DNA from 3 places in the Pseudomonas sp. 20P_3.2_Bac5 genome. Region 2 is predicted to be linked to each of the others. Evidence: riboswitches for the same ligand, from Rfam matches in the RefSeq annotation. Region 2 holds a riboswitch; each other region holds the start of a gene.

Region 1 (3,366 bases), on a different contig from region 2:
GCGTCCGCGCCGAAGGTGAAGGCGTCCAGCGCGCGCCGATGCCACAGGCACAGCACCAGCCCCAGCAGCACCACCGGCAGCGCCAGCCCGACCGCCGGCCAGCGCACGCCACTGAGGTTGCCCAGCAGCCAGAACATCAGGCCGCGGGCTTGCTCGGCGCTGGCCGAGGCGGTGATCAGGAACGAGGTCAGGGCATTGAACAACTGCGAGCCGGCGATCCCGGCGAGGATGATCTGCCCGGTGCTGCCGGCCCCGCGTGCACCGCGCGCCAGCAACACCACCAGGGCGAAGGCGGCCAGGGCGCCGAGAAAGGCCCCGCCGGACATCGACAAGGTGCCGGCGCCGACCCCGATGATCGCCACCAGCACCGCGCCGGTCGACGCGCCGGCGGAGATGCCCAGCAAGTACGGATCGGCCAGTGGATTGCGCAGCAGCGCCTGCAACACCACGCCGGACATCGCCAGGCCGGCCCCGCAGGCGCCGGCCACCAGCGCGCGGGGCAGCCGGTAGTTCCAGATGATGCCTTCGTCGATAGGGTCCAGCAGGTGGCCGGCGCCCCACAACTTGTTGCCCAGCACGTCCAGCACCACGGACAGGCCGAGGCGGGTTTCGCCGATGCTGGCGGCGATCGTCACCGCCAGCGCGAGCAAGGCGCCGACCCACAGGGCGTGGCCCAGCAGGCGCAGGACGAGGCGGGCGACAGCGTGGGGCATCAGTGGTCCTGCCGCAGCTTCTGGCTGGCGGCGGCCAGGGTTTCGATGCCGTCGACCAGGCTCAGGCTGGCCTGCATGGCGTTGGCGTCGAGGATGATGATGCGGTCGTTTTTCACCGCGTCCATGTTGCGGGTGACCGGGTCGTTCTTGAGGAATTCGAGCTTCTTCAGGTAGTCGTCGGCGGGGAAGCGGCGACGGTCCATGCGGGCGATGACGAGGAAGGTCGGGTTGGCCTTGGCGATGGTTTCCCAGCCCACGGTGGGCCATTCTTCGTCGGAGGCGATGACGTTGCGCATGCCCAGGCTGTTCAGCATGAAGTCGGGAATGCCCTTGCGCCCGGCCACGTAAGGGTCGATATCGAGGTCGGCGCTGGAGAACCAGAACACGGCCGATTGATCCTGATCGCGGCGCTGGCCGGCGTTGTCGGTGACCTTGGCCAGGCGCGCCTTGAGGTCATTGACGACGGCTTCGCCGCGGTCCTGGACGTCCATGATCTGCGCCAGTTGTTCGATGCTCTTGTACAGGCTGTCGATCTGGAACGCCTGCAGGCGGGTGCCGTCGGCGCCGCTGAGGTTGTCCTTGCCTTCGCAGTCGGACGGCATCAGGTAGGCCGGGACCTTGAGGTCGGCGAACTGCTCGCGGGTGCCGACCACGCCTTGCGGGCCGACCATCCACTCGAACTGCACCGCCACCAGGCCGGGACGCTTGCCGATCACCGCTTCGAAGCTCGGGTCGTTGTCGGCCAGGCGCTCGACCTTGGCGTTCTGCGCCTTGAAGCGCTCCGGCACGTCGCTGAACCACAGCGACGTGCCGGCCAGCTTCTGCTCAAGGCCCAGGGCGTAGAACATCTCGGTGCCGGACTGGCCGATGGTGACCGCGCGTGCCGGAGCCTGGTCGAAGGTCAGCGGGGTGCCGCAGTTATCGATGGTCAGCGGGTACGCGGTGGGCGCGGCGAGGGCGGTGCTGGCGAGGCCGAGGCTGGCGAGCAGGGCGAGCGTGAGGCGGGACAGGGGCATGCGGATGCGATCTCCATTCGAACGTGTGCGTGGCGGACGGCACAGGTCTGGAAAACACATCCCGAAGACGCGCAAGCGCGCGGGGCAGCCGAAAACGGTTGCCGTGCGGAAACGGAATGCCCTTCCCGGACACCCCGCCGGTGGGTTTGCGATGCTGCTGGCCGGCAGGTCTCCTGACTGGCGCGTCATCACCATGCTCCTGCCTTCCCGGGCGTGGCCCAGTGGCGTGTGAAAAAGGAGCAGGCTCGGCGCCTACAGTTGCGGGGGCAGTTGCGTTTTCGCACCGGTAAGCGGCGCGGACGAATTCCCTGTTAGTTCCTTTCGGAAACCGGCGGGGCGCGATGGTACGGGATAGAGCGGCACAGGGCCAGTGTTGGAGTGGTGGTGATGTTGAGGGCCTCATCGCTGGCAAGCCAGCTTGCCGGCGATGAGGCCCTCAGTGACAGCGATGTTGTCGGGGCGTCGAGCCTCAGCGATCCGCCAACACCACCACCCGCTGTCCCGCCCGCACCGGCGAGCCGGGCTCCACGCGCACTGCGGCCACCCGGCCATCGCACGGCGCCAGTACCGGGATTTCCATCTTCATCGACTCCAGCACCACCAGCACATCGCCGGCCTTGACCCGGTCGCCAGCGCTGACCTGCACTTGCCACAGGTTGCCGGCGATCGGGCTGTCCACGCCTTGCTGGCCGGCTTCGAGCGCTGCTTCTTCAGCCGCAGGGGCTGCCGCTTCGTCGCTTTCGAAATGGGCCTGGCCGGAGGCGATCCAGCGCTCGCGCTCGGCGTTGAACGCCGCCTGTTGCTGCGTACGGAAGGCGTCGATTCCCGCCGCCTCGCGGGCGAGGAACTCCTGGTAATCGGCGAGGCACAGTTCGCTCTCTTCGATCTGCAACGGGTAGCGCCCCAGCGGGAAATCACGGCGAATCCGCAGCAGTTCGTCCGCCGTCACCGGGTAGAAACGGATGCGGTCGAAGAAGCGCAGCAGCCACGGCTTGCCACCGAACGCGGCGACCTCGCGGTAGCGGTTCCACATCTGCAAGGTGCGGCCGACGAACTGGTAGCCGCCCGGGCCTTCCATGCCGTACACGCACAGGTAGGCGCCGCCGATGCCCACCGAGTTTTCCGCGGTCCAGGTGCGCGCCGGGTTGTATTTGGTGGTCACCAGGCGGTGCCGCGGGTCCAGCGGCGTGGCGACGGGGGCGCCGAGGTAGACGTCGCCGAGGCCCATCACCAGATAGCTGGCGTCGAACACGGTGCGCTGCACTTCGTCCAGGTTCGGCAGGTCGTTGATGCGACGGATGAACTCCAGGTTGCTCGGGCACCAGGGCGCGTCCTTGCGCACGGTGGTCATGTATTTCTCGATCGCCAACTGGCAGGCCGGGTCGTCCCAGGACAGCGGCAGATGGACCACCCGCGATGGCACGCGCAGGTCTTTTTGTTCGCAGACCTCGTCCCAGACGTCGCTGACGATGCCCAGCAGATCACGCAGCGGCAATACCTGCGGCTGGTAGTGAACCTGCAGTGAACGGATACCCGGGGTCAGGTCGATCACCCCCGCCAGTGCCTTGGCCTCAAGCGCCTGCATCAGCGCATGGCCGCGGAAACGTAGCACCAGATCCAGCTCCGCCGCGCCGATT
Region 2 (3,366 bases):
GTTGCCGGTGGCCGGGTCGATTTCCCAGATCGCCGCGCGGCCTTCTTCCTTGTCCAGGCCGTTCTCGGCGACGTTGCTGTTGGAGCCGACGGTGACGTAGAGCTTCTTGCCGTCGCGGCTGGCAATCACGTTCTTGGTCCAGTGGTGGTTCAACGGGCCGCCGGGCAGTTCGGCGACGACTTCGCCGGGCGTGTTGATCACCGTGGCGCCGGCCTCGTACTTGAAGCGCAGCAGGCGATCGGTGTCGGCCACGTAGAGATCGTTGCCCACCAGGGTCATGCCGAACGGGGAGTTGAGGTTCATCAGAAAGACCGTGCGGGTTTCCGCGACGCCATCGCCGTCGGTATCGCGCAGCAGGCTGATGCGGTTGGCGCTGGGTACGGCGGCGCCAGCGCGGGCCATGACCTTGTTCATCACCCAGCCCTTGAGGCCCTTGCCGTCTTCGGGCTTCGGCGGCGCGTTGGTTTCCGCCACCAGTACGTCGCCGTTGGGCAGCACGTACAGCCAGCGCGGATGGTCCAGGCCGCTGGCGAAGGCCGCCACCTGGGTGCCGGGCGCCGCGGCGGGCTTGGCGCCTTTCGGCCAGCCGACCGCGGGGGCGATGTTCACGGTGGGGATCAGGGTCTTGTTCGGTTCCGGCAGTTGCGGCGCCGGGCCGCTGCCGTCGGTGACCTGGAGCCGGGCGGTGTCACCGCAGGCGGTCAGGCCGGTAGTGATCGCCAGTAGAACTGCAATGCGTAGTGAAGACATGTGCGACTCCTCGGGGAACGGGTGCTTATAAGGAGTCAGAGGTGGATCGGAGAAGGGAGGTTCAATTGTCGGGGCCGCGGGCGGCCCCGACAATCTTCAGGCTTGCTTCAGCAACAAGGCCACGCCCGGATAGTACTGACCAAACTCGTCATGCAATTTCCGATAGCCATACGGGAAACACCAGGCAATGGCGCAGGCGTTGTGCTTTTGCAGGTCGTCCACCAGGTCCTGCAGTTCCTCGGGGCTGACATGCTGGCCGAGCTTGCACGGGCTGGCGAACAGCGCGGCGATCTTCAATTGGCTCGGGTAAGCGATCGCGCGCGCGCTGGCGCCGACGTCCTGCAAGGCCGCGCTCAGGTCCAGCCGGCCGACCTTCGGCCAGCGCTGGCCGGCATGCAGGTAGGCCGACTCTTCGCGGCTGGCGATCAGCAAGGCGCAGCGAGCATCCCGCTCGCCCTCGTCGCGTTGCTTCTTGCTCTGGAAATCCTGAAGGGTGACCAGCTCGGCTTGCCAGATGGCCGCCGAGAGGATCCCGAGGTTGCCCTGGAGCCCTTGCCAGTAAGGCCCTTCGTTGTCGCCGAGGGTCTGGTTGAAGCGTTCGATGCATTCGCTCCAACGCTCCAGCGCCGGGCGCAGGAATTCCAGGCGAGGATTGTTGATGATCAGGCCTTGCATGCTGCTCTCCTTTCGTAATTGTTGTACGAGTACAGCGGAAAACCGTGGCACTTTGATATCACTCGACTGAGTGTTGCACAAGACGACAGAAACGCCATCGGTCGCCTCGTACCGGGCGCCTTTCATTGACGCTCCGGGTCCAACCCTCTAACCTTTGCGGCTTGTTTCAGGTGCTCTGTGGCCCGCCGGCCGACAGGGTGAAACAGGGAAGCCGGTGAGCACGCCAGACGTGCGATTCCGGCGCTGCCCCCGCAACGGTAAATGAGTCAAGGCTGCGCATGGCCACTGGGTGTCGTCACCCGGGAAGGCGCCCGGCCAGGATCTGAATATCCGCTCATGAGCCCGGAGACCGGCCTGCAAACAGTCAACGGCATCACGGAGGGTGATGCGCGGTTTTCCGGGCCTCGTCGCCCGGCTCCTGCGCGTTCCGTGTGCCACTACCCCCTTCATCTGTCGATGCCCCCAGCCTTGTCGCGCCAGCGGACAAGCCGCGCCGACAGTGGCCCGCGGAGATCCCGATGACCGAATCCACCGAACGTGACGAACGCCACCTGGCGCGCATGCTGCGCAAAAAGGCGGTGATCGACGAGCGCATCGCCAATTCCCCAAATGAATGTGGCCTGTTGCTGGTACTCAGCGGCAATGGCAAGGGCAAAAGCAGCTCGGCCTTCGGCATGCTCGCCCGGGCCCTCGGCCACGGCATGCAGTGCGGCGTGGTGCAGTTCATCAAGGGGCGCAACGCCACCGGCGAAGAGCTGTTTTTCCGCCGCTTCCCTGAAGAGGTGCGCTATCACGTGATGGGCGAGGGCTTCACCTGGGAAACCCAGGACCGCCAGCGCGACATCGCCGCCGCCGAAGCGGCCTGGGCGGTGTCCCGGCAACTGCTGCAGGACCCGAGCATCGGCTTCGTGGTGCTCGATGAGCTGAACATCGCCCTCAAGCACGGCTACCTCGACCTCGAACAGGTGCTGTCCGACTTGCAGGCCCGCCCGCCGATGCAGCACGTGATCGTGACCGGCCGCGGCGCCAAGGACGAAATGATCGAACTGGCCGACACCGTCACCGAGATGGGCATGATCAAACACGCTTTCCAGGCCGGCATCCGTGCCCAGAAGGGCGTCGAACTATGAGCGACACCCGGCATTGCCCGGCGGTACTGATCGCCGCGCCGGCTTCCGGCCAGGGCAAGACCACCGTCACCGCGGCCCTGGCCCGTCTGCACCGCAACCAGGGGCGCAAGGTCCGGGTGTTCAAGTGCGGCCCGGATTTCCTCGACCCGATGATTCTCGAACGTGCCAGCGGCGCGCCGGTATACCAGCTCGACCTGTGGATGGTCGGCGCCGAGGAAAGCCGGCGCCTGCTCTGGGAAGCGGCGGCCGAGGCCGACCTGATCCTGATCGAAGGCGTCATGGGGCTGTTCGACGGCACGCCGTCCAGCGCCGACCTGGCGCGGCATTTCGGCGTGCCGGTGCTGGCGGTGATCGACGGCACGGCCATGGCGCAGACCTTCGGTGCTCTGGCCCTCGGCCTGGCGCGTTACCAGCCGGACCTGCCGTTCGCCGGGGTGCTGGCCAACCGGGTCGGCTCGCTGCGTCACGCGCAACTGCTGGAAGGCAGCCTGACCGAAGGGCTGCGCTGGTATGGCGGGCTGTCGCGGGAGACCGGGATCGAACTGCCGAGTCGCCACCTCGGGCTGGTCCAGGCCAGCGAGCTGACCGACCTCGACCTGCGCCTCGATGCCGCCGCCAAGGCGCTGGGCGACAGTTGCCAGTCGGCCTTGCCGCCGCCGGTGGCGTTCAGCGGGCCGGCGCCGCGCAGCATCGAGCGGGGTCTTGAGGGCGTGCGTATTGCCGTGGCCCGCGACGAAGCGTTCGCCTTCACCTACGGCGCCAACCTCGAACTGCTGCGGGCGATGGGCGCTGAGCTGAGTTTCTTCTCGCC
Region 3 (3,366 bases), on a different contig from region 2:
TAGCGCGCGCCCGCGCCGGCGCTGAAGCGCTCGGCGAAGTCCTTGCTCAGCCACAGGTTGGCGGAACGGCGCGGCACGTTGACCGGCTGGTTGCCTTTGAAGTCATTGCTGCCGCTGGCGAACTCGTCGTACTCGGCGCGAACCCAGGCGGCGTTGGCCGAAAGCTGCACGTCGTATGGCAGACGCAGTTCCAGGGTGGCTTCGATGCCGTCGGAGGACTGCTGGCCGATCTGCTGCTGGATCGTCGGATTGACCGGATCGGTGCTCAGCAGCTTCTTCTTGACGATGTGGTACGCGGCCAGGGTCCATTCGCCACGGCCGTCGAGCAACTGCTGCTTGATGCCCACTTCGGTCTGTTTCGCGGTGCTGAGGTCCCATTGCTGCTGCGCGGTCGAGAGGGTCAGCAGGTTGCTGACGCCTTCGGTGCTGGTCGCGTACTGGCCGTACAGCGACAGGTCCTCGGTGACGGCGAACACCAGGCCGGCGCGCCAGTTGCCACCGGACAGGCTGCGATCACTGCGGGTGTCAGTCGGCACGTCGGTACGGTCGAGGTGGACCTGATCGCGGCGCACACCGGTGATCAGCGAAAGCTGCTCGGTGAGCTGGGTGCGGTTCTCGGCGAACAGCGAGAACTGCTTCGCCTGGTTGGCGTCACGGGAGCGATACGGGTCGGTGCTGACATAGCCGCCACCACCCGAGCCGGCCAGCGGCACGGTGTCGCTGTAGACGTTGCCGAAGTCATGCTTGCGCACGAAGCGGATCGAGTTGTAGTCCGCGCCGACCACGGTGCGGCTGTCCAGCCCGAACAGCGAATGCTGCAGGGTGAAGGTCTGACGGTCGCCCACCTGCTCCTGGGTCTGCTTGATGCTGATGAAGCTGTCGCGCCGCACGAGGTCGCCCGGCAGCCAGGTGTAAGTCTCGGCATTGCGCCAGCGGCGCTGGGCCTTGAGGAAGTACAACTGGTTGCTGGCGCTGAGGTTGTCGTTGATCGTCCAGTCCGTGACCAGCCGGGTGGACTGGTCGTTGTAGTGGTCGGTCGCATCCTCGACGTTGTAGTTGTGGTCACGCAGCGACTCGCGGAAATGCCCGTCCACCAACGGCGTACCGAAGTAGCGCTGCGGCTCCTGGTCGCTGTAGTCGTGGCTGAAGGTGAAGCTCAGGTCGTCGGTGGCCTGCCAGCGCAGCGAGCCGCTGAGGGCGATGCTTTCCGAGTTGCCGCGATCGACCCAGCCATTGCTCGCTTGCTGGTTCAGGTTGAAGCGGTAGCTGAGGGTGTCGGTCAGCGAGCCGCCGCTGTCCAGCGCGGCCTGGCGTTTGTCGTCCGAGCCATAGCCGAGGCGCAGGTGGTTGCGGATCTCGCCCTCGAACGGCTTCTTCGGCACCACGTTGATCACCGCGCCCGTGGCGCCTTCGCCGTAGAGCACCGAGGCCGGGCCGCGCAGCACATCGATGCGTTCCACGGCCCAGGTGTCCACCGGGAAGGTGACGGTGCCGGCGCCGACATACAGGCGGGTGCCGTCATACAACTGCATGGTCGAGCTGTGGCCGGTGAAGCCGCGGGCCGACAGCGCGGTGCCGCCGTTGCCGGGAGTGCCGATGAAGGTGACGCCCGGCGAGCGGGTCACGGCGTCCTGCACGGTGGCGTTATTGCGTTTGAGGATCTGCTCGGCGCTGATGCTGGTCACACTGGCCGGGGTCTCCAGCGGCGTCAGCCCCAGGCGCGAACCGCTGGTGCTCGGGGTGTGCAGGTCAGGCTGAGGGTTTTGCTCGGCGACCTCGTTGATGGCCGTGGCCGGCAGGGACAGGGCTTTTTCGTCTTCCGCGGCGTGCGCCGGCAGGGACAGTAATACGCAAGGTGCGAGGCTGGCACACAGCAGCGTGCCCGAGAAGGAATTGAACAGGGAATTACGGGACATGTCGTTCCACTTGAAGCAGGAATGAAAGAATCCCGGAGGGAACAACGCATAGGGAATCGCGGGCGCGACAGCCCACGGAAACCGGCCTGCGCCCGCCCACCGCGGGTTTGCCAAACGATGCTTCAGGCCGGTCTCCGGGCTCGCGAGGGTCATGAAACATTCGCCTTCCCATGCGCGGGGCACAGTGGCTTTTCGAATGTTTCGCTCGCATACCGTTGCGGGGGCAGCGCCGGACTGATCAGCAAAGTGACGAACCGGCTTCCCGTTTCACCCCATACACGGCGGTATGGGGCACCTGAAACAGGCGCGCAGTTGACCATCAAAGTGCCAGCCGGTCAACGACAGAGGTGTCGGTGGCCGGCATCAGGACCGGCAATCACCGACGCGACGACTCAGCCCATGTCGTTGATGCACACCACTTTCGGCTGCGTCATGTCTTCATAGGCGAAGCGCACCCCTTCCCGTCCGAGGCTGCCGTATTTGAAGCCACCGAATGGCATGGCGTCGAAGCGGTAGTCGGACGAGTCGTTGATCATCACGCCACCGGCCTCGATGCGCCGGGCCAGCTTCAGCGCGGTCGACAGGTCGCGGGTGAATACGCCGGCGTGCAGGCTGTATTCCGGCGCGTTGGCCAGGGCGACGGCGTCGTCGAGGTGGTCGAACGGTTCGAGGATCACCACCGGCGCGAACACTTCCTGCTGCCAGATCCGGCTGGCGTGGCTGACCTGTTCCAGCACGGTAGGTGCGTACAGCGCGCCCTCGCGGCGGTGGCCACAAAGCACCCTGGCACCGTCCGCCACGGCGTCCTCGACCAATTGTTCGGTGCGGCAGGCCGCCTGCTCGGTGACCATCGGCCCGACATCCGTTTCGCGAAGCGACGGGTCACCCAGGTTCAAGGCCCGCGACTGCGCCACGAACTGTTCGCGGAACGCCGGATAAATCGCGCGGTGCACCAGGATGCGCTGGGTGCCGATGCAGTTCTGCCCGGCGGCCCAGAAGGCACCCGAGACGCAGGACTCCACGGTCGGCCCGAGGTCGCAGTCTTCCAGCACCAATACCGGCGCGTTGCCGCCCAGGTCCATCGCCAGCTTTTTCAGCCCGGCGCTGCGGGCGATGGATTCGCCGGTGGCAAAGCCGCCGGTGAAGGAAATCATCCGCACCTCGTGCAGTTCGACCAGCGCCCGGCCCAGTTCCACACCGCCGGTGGCGGTGGTCACCACGTTGTCCGGGAGCCCGGCCTGCGACAGGCACTCCACCAGTTTCAACGCCGACAACGGCGCCAGCTCGGACGGTTTGAGGATCACCGCGTTACCGCCGGCAATCGCCGGGCCCAGTTTGTGCGCGACCAGATTCAGCGGGTCGTTGTAAGGCGTGATCGCGACGATCAGCCCCAGCGGTTCGCGAGTGAACCAGCCCTGGCGGGACTCCGAGCCCTCATAGGCTTCGAACG

What was found. Region 2 has a riboswitch for cobalamin ahead of cobO (cob(I)yrinic acid a,c-diamide adenosyltransferase). Riboswitches for the same ligand answer to the same signal wherever they lie in the genome.
Region 1: another riboswitch for cobalamin. It lies ahead of NTD88_RS14530 (ABC transporter substrate-binding protein); the one in region 2 lies ahead of cobO (cob(I)yrinic acid a,c-diamide adenosyltransferase).
Region 3: another riboswitch for cobalamin. It lies ahead of NTD88_RS27270 (TonB-dependent receptor); the one in region 2 lies ahead of cobO (cob(I)yrinic acid a,c-diamide adenosyltransferase).

Annotation. Positions count from the first base shown of each region.
Region 1 is NZ_JANLOA010000077.1:21,049-24,414, forward strand. It holds gene NTD88_RS14525 (FecCD family ABC transporter permease) at 1-713, opposite strand, end outside; gene NTD88_RS14530 (ABC transporter substrate-binding protein) at 713-1,729, opposite strand; cobalamin riboswitch at 1,875-2,077, opposite strand; gene uca (urea carboxylase) at 2,199-3,366, opposite strand, start outside.
Region 2 is NZ_JANLOA010000131.1:38,467-41,832, reverse strand. It holds gene NTD88_RS26155 (PQQ-dependent sugar dehydrogenase) at 1-750, opposite strand, end outside; gene NTD88_RS26150 (hypothetical protein) at 847-1,425, opposite strand; cobalamin riboswitch at 1,577-1,798, shown strand; gene cobO (cob(I)yrinic acid a,c-diamide adenosyltransferase) at 1,944-2,555, shown strand; gene NTD88_RS26140 (cobyrinate a,c-diamide synthase) at 2,552-3,366, shown strand, end outside.
Region 3 is NZ_JANLOA010000135.1:30,059-33,424, forward strand. It holds gene NTD88_RS27270 (TonB-dependent receptor) at 1-1,916, opposite strand, end outside; cobalamin riboswitch at 2,024-2,230, opposite strand; gene NTD88_RS27275 (aldehyde dehydrogenase family protein) at 2,309-3,366, opposite strand, start outside.